Linked DNA regions of Thiosulfativibrio zosterae. Each later gene encodes a partner of the first gene's protein in a complex. Links are inferred from orthologs where the notes say so. Each region holds a gene or a part of one and is shown in the gene's direction. Other genes may lie near its edges.

What was found. Proteins that work in one complex are often made in the same cells at the same time.
Region 2: the proteins of mnmE (region 1) and mnmG are in contact, whole or in part, in a solved structure (PDB 9HIP), measured with the Escherichia coli proteins. The link is inferred for Thiosulfativibrio zosterae from one-to-one orthologs.

Annotation. Positions count from the first base shown.
Region 1 is NZ_AP021888.1:2,626,854-2,629,676, reverse strand. It holds mnmE (tRNA uridine-5-carboxymethylaminomethyl(34) synthesis GTPase MnmE), read left to right. Parts: upstream 1-639; coding sequence 640-2,007; downstream 2,008-2,823. Other genes in the region: THMIRH_RS11970 (sensor domain-containing diguanylate cyclase), read right to left, coding at 2,536-2,823; THMIRH_RS11975 (hypothetical protein), read left to right, coding at 2,154-2,441; THMIRH_RS11985 (hypothetical protein), read left to right, coding at 241-567; yidC (membrane protein insertase YidC), read left to right, coding at 1-231. UniProt on the Escherichia coli protein: Exhibits a very high intrinsic GTPase hydrolysis rate. Involved in the addition of a carboxymethylaminomethyl (cmnm) group at the wobble position (U34) of certain tRNAs, forming tRNA-cmnm(5)s(2)U34.
Region 2 is NZ_AP021888.1:188,960-191,839, forward strand. It holds mnmG (tRNA uridine-5-carboxymethylaminomethyl(34) synthesis enzyme MnmG), read left to right. Parts: upstream 1-422; coding sequence 423-2,339; downstream 2,340-2,880. Other genes in the region: THMIRH_RS00670 (hypothetical protein), read right to left, coding at 1-265; rsmG (16S rRNA (guanine(527)-N(7))-methyltransferase RsmG), read left to right, coding at 2,339-2,880. UniProt on the Escherichia coli protein: NAD-binding protein involved in the addition of a carboxymethylaminomethyl (cmnm) group at the wobble position (U34) of certain tRNAs, forming tRNA-cmnm(5)s(2)U34.

The DNA of each region.
Region 1 (2,823 bases):
GGTGTCACCATGTACATTCAGCAGCAGTTAAACCCGTCAGCCATGATGGATGAAATGCAGCAGAAAGTGATGAAGTTCTTACCGTTTATCTTTACCGTATTCTTCATGTTCTTCCCAGCAGGTTTGGTCCTTTACTGGGTAGTTAACAACATTTTATCGGTGGCACAACAGTGGTACATCACTAAAAAAATTGAAGCGGGCGAAGAAGATCCAGCCCCTAAAAAAGCTTAGGAGTGAATCATGCATTTATCTTATGAAAAACTCGGTACTGACCACCCCATGTATGGCAAGGTTGAGTATATTGTGATGGACGAGCAAACGCCAGTTTGTTACAAAACAGCGACTGGATATCTGTCATTAGACGCGTCAGCATCGCCGACTCAGTCAGGTGTTTCTGCTGCGGATATTGAAACAACACCGCTTTATGTGTTGTCATTCAGTATTAATGGAGATGCAGAAGAAATGACCTTTAGCTCAAAAGCGCAATTGGAAAAAACCAAAGCCGCTTATGAAGCTAAGGGATTTGTTAAGGATATCAAAACCACTGTTTACCAAACAGTCGCTTAATCCAATACAAAGTTCATAAACGCCCTTAATTGGGCGTTTTTTGTTTACAGCTAAGGCACAAGGAAGGATCAAATGGAATTTCGCAATCAAGACACCATTGCCGCCATAGCCACCGCGCCAGGTCGAGGCGGGGTTGGCATAGTACGCGTGTCTGGCCCTAAAAGTTTGAGCATTGCCGAAGCCATGTTGCGCAAAACGCCGCGCCCGCGTTATGCACACTATGGCAATTTTTACAGCGCCAGTGGCGAAGTGCTGGACCAAGGCATCGCCCTGTATTTTCCAAATCCGCATTCCTTTACCGGTGAAGATGTCATTGAGTTTCAAGGGCATGGTGGGCCGATAGTCTTGCAATGGGTTTTAGAAGCCACGGTAAAATTGGGCGCACGCCTAGCCAAGCCGGGAGAGTTTTCACAACAAGCCTTCTTAAATGACAAACTCGATTTGGCGCAAGCCGAAGCCATTGCTGATTTAATTGATGCATCTTCTCAGCAAGCCGCTAAGTCAGCTTTAAAATCCTTACAAGGTGAGTTTTCAGCACAGGTGAATGACTTGGTCGAGCAACTCATCGCCCTGCGTATTTATGTGGAAGCGGCGATTGATTTTCCAGAAGAAGAAATCGACTTTTTATCAGACGGCAAAGTGGCTGGACAGCTGCAACACATTTTGGAGCAATTACATCGCGTATTTGCCTCGGCACAACAAGGCGTGTTGTTACGAGAAGGGATGTCGGTGGTGATTTTGGGTCGACCCAATGCGGGCAAATCCAGTTTGCTCAATGCGTTGTCGGGCAAAGAATCCGCCATCGTCACCGACATAGCCGGCACGACGCGGGACATTGTCAAAGAAGAAATTCAAATTGATGGCATGCCCTTACATATTTTAGATACCGCAGGGCTACGCGATGCCACCGATGCGGTGGAACAAATTGGCATTGCCCGCGCCTGGGCCGCGATTGAAAATGCTGACCGTATTTTGGTGATGGTGCAGGCGGATGAAAATATCCACCCAGAAGACCAAGCCATTTTGGACAAAATGCCCGCACATATTCCGGTTACTTTGATCCACAACAAGATTGATTTGATTCAAAAACAACCAGGCCTGGTTAAAATTGACGGCAAAAATGGCTTGCAGGCTGAGTTGTGGATGTCGGCAAAACACCGTTTGGGATTGGATTTACTCAAAGACCATTTGAAAACCGAGATGGGCTTTGCGCAAACGCAAGAAGGCGTTTTTATGGCACGCAAGCGTCACCTTGAAGCCCTAGAACAAGCCTTAGCCTTAGTTGAGAATGGTCAGCAGCAGTTAGAGGTTTATGCTGCAGGCGAGTTGCTGGCTGAAGATTTACGCCAAGCGCAACAAGCCTTGTCGGAAATCACTGGGCAATTTACCTCAGATGATTTATTAGGTCGAATTTTCACTTCTTTCTGTATTGGAAAATAAATCCGCTGGTAGGTCGGTGCTTGAGGGTTAAATTATGCTTTACCTATAAATGTAAAAATATTACATTTATTCAGTTTGGGTTCAGGTTTTTGTTGTAAACTGTGTTTGGTCGTCAATTGAATGGCCGCATTAAGGAGATAACAAAAATGAAAACCCTCACTCTAAGCCTTGTAGTCGCATCTTTATTCGTTATTAATCCAGTCATGGCTGGCAACGGTGGAGGTAATGGCGCCGGAAATGGCAGTGGCTCAGGCAGTCAGCACCAGTATCAATACAAGGGTGCAAATGGCGGAGGCGGTGATGGTAGCGGATCTGGCAAACAAAACCAGTACAAAGGTACAAAAAACGAAAATGGTACAGCGACTCAAACGCAAGCGCAAAAGAAAAACCAATATCAAAAAACCGAACAGCCCGTTTTACCTTACGCTCAATAAAGCTCAATAAACAAAAGCTTTCCAATCTATGCCATACCAACAAGGTTTGTTAAACAAACCTGGTTGGCATAAGCGGGATTAGGGATAAGATGATTTAATGTTCAATCGACTGGAAAGTTTTCACTACCCATTGGTTTTTGCCTAAGGATTTAGCTTCGTACATGGCGGTATCGGCAAAATGAATGATTTCATTGATGCCGCTGGCGTGGCTTGAGATGGGCATATTGGGTGGTAATTCGGTAATGCCGGCACTGAAAGTAATTTTGAGGTCGGCCAGTGTCCGGTTTTGTAATTTAATAAGCAGTTTATCAATCAGCTCTGAGGTGGTCATCGCAGAGGTATCTGGCAAAATCATCACAAACTCTTCACCCCCTAAACGACC
Region 2 (2,880 bases), 2.4 Mb from region 1 along the record:
TTTGCGGCTGTTCCGACAGTTGTTTAATTTCGATGCGGCAATGGGGGTCGAAGCGGCTAAATCCGTTGCGACTGCTGAGTTGACCAAATTGAATAAATTGGGTCGCAGCATCTGCGGCTATTGTGATTGGCTGGTTAAGGGTAAAAAATTCGCCTGTTTGAATGTTCATCATGCTTTTGGGTGGCGTGGTGCTACAGCCAGTGATTAACACCAGTCCAAGCGCGGATAAAATTTTGATGGGGCGGGTTAAGAAAAAGGTTTTCATGGCTTCTCCTAAAAGAAATGTATTAGCGAACCCTGATCATACGCTTTTCTATCGGATTTTACAGTGAGTTTTTGTGCTATAATCCGCTGTTTTTAAACTGGTTTTCAAATTAAAGCGAGTTTTCTCAGCTTTCAATCGTATTTGGGTGAGGTTGCCAATGAATAGCAGCAGTATGGTTAATTATGAAGTCATTGTTGTCGGTGGTGGTCATGCCGGTACAGAAGCGGCTTTGGCTTCTGCGCGCATGGGCGTGAAAACATTATTGCTCACCCACAATATAGATACGCTGGGCCAAATGTCTTGTAACCCTGCAATAGGCGGGATAGGTAAAGGCCACTTGGTGAAAGAAATCGACGCTTTAGGTGGCGCGATGGCTTTGGCGATTGATCAATCGGGTATTCAGTTTCGCACGCTCAATGCTTCTAAAGGGCCAGCGGTGCGCGCGACTCGTGCACAAGCTGACCGAGTGTTATATCGCCAAGCGATTCGCCAAAAGCTAGAAAATCAGCCAAATCTCACTATTTTTCAGCAGCCTGTTGAAGATGTCATTATGAGTGGCGAGCAGATTTGCGGTGTTGAAACCAAAATGGGTTTAAAGTTTTTTGCTCAGCAAGTGGTTTTGACGGTAGGTACTTTCTTAGCCGGTAAAATTCACATTGGCCTGCAAAATTACGAAGGCGGTCGCGCGGGTGAGCAACCTGCCATGCGTTTGGCGGCGCGTTTGCGAGAGCTCAATTTGCCGGTTGGGCGTTTAAAAACCGGCACGCCACCGCGCATTGATGCGCGTACGGTTAATTTTGATGCCATGCAAGTGCAGCCGGGCGATGATCCGGCGCCGGTGTTTTCGTATTTAGGTACGCCTGACATGCACCCACAACAAATGCCTTGCTGGATTACCTATACCAATGAACAAACCCACGAATTTATTATGAACTCGTTGGATCAATCGCCTATGTATTCTGATGCGGGTGAGATTGATTCCATTGGACCACGCTATTGCCCATCCATTGAAGATAAGGTGATGCGTTTTGCGGATAAAAATCGTCATCAGGTGTTTATTGAACCAGAAGGCTTAACTTCTAATGAGTTGTATCCAAATGGCATTTCCACCAGTTTGCCGTTCAGTACGCAAATGCAAATTATCAATTCGATGAAAGGGTTAGAACACGCCAAAATTATGCGCCCTGGTTATGCGATTGAGTATGACTTTTTTGACCCAAGAGGTTTGCGCCCAACCCTGGAAACTCAGGCGATTCAAGGCTTATATTTTGCCGGACAAATTAACGGCACCACTGGCTATGAAGAAGCCGGTGCACAAGGCTTAATGGCTGGCATGAATGCCGCCTTGCGTGCCCAGCAGAAAGACCAATGGTATCCGCGTCGAGATGAAGCCTATATGGGTGTGTTGGTGGATGACTTGATTACCTTGGGCACTAAAGAACCCTATCGTATGTTTACCTCGCGAGCCGAGTATCGTTTGAGTTTGCGTGAAGATAATGCTGACCAGCGTTTAACCACCATGGGCCGAGAATTAGGGTTGGTGGACGATGAACGTTGGCGTGCCTTTGAAAGCAAAATGGCAACGCTGGGCGAAGAAGTGCAACGTCTAAAAACTACATGGATTTACCCCGCACACCCAGAAGCGAAGCAGGCCGAAGCCTTAATGGATTTACCCTTGAGCAAAGAACAGAACTTATTTGATTTGCTCAAGCGCCCTAAAGTGACTTATCAATCTTTAGCAACCTTGAGTATGTTTGGTGAGGGCTTGGTTAGACAGGATGTGATTGATCAAATTGAGGTTGAAGCCAAATATGCAGGTTACATTTTGCGTCAGCAAGAAGAAATTGATAAGTTGCGCCGCTCAGAATCGGTTTTGATTCCAGAGCATTTAGATTTGGATGCGATTTCTGGATTATCAAACGAAGTGAAGCAAAAATTACGCGACCATAAACCTGCCAATATCGGGATGGCCTCTCGTATTTCGGGAATTACGCCGGCAGCCATTTCACTGTTGCTGATCAGTATCAAAAAACAGCGCGGTGCTAAGGTGTTGAATGCGGAGCAAGCCAGCTGATGTCGAATGTTTTAACGGAATTAGAATCCGCTTTTGAAGCCTTAAACTTGCCTAAAAATGACCAGGCCTGGTCAAAATTGGCACACTATTTAGCCCTTTTACAAAAGTGGAATCAAGTTTATAACCTCACGGCCATTCGAAATCCGGATGAAATGTTGGTTAAACATATCTTTGATAGCTTGGCTGTTGCGCCACATGTGACCAGTGAGCGTTTAATAGATGTGGGTACGGGTGGTGGCTTACCCGGTATTCCGTTGGCTATTTTGTATCCTGAAAGACAAATTGATTTATTAGATAGTAACAGTAAAAAAACCCGTTTTTTAATCCAAGCAAAAGCTGAGTTGGGTTTAAAAAACACGCAAGTTTATCATTGTCGGGTTGAGGAGCATCAGCCTGTGCCACTTTATGATGGCATCATTTCACGCGCGTTCGCCTCTTTAGAAGATATGTTGAACTTAACGTCGCATTTATTGGCACCAGACGGTTGTTGGTGGGCAATGAAATCACAGCGCACCCAAGATGAACTTGAAAATCTGCCAGA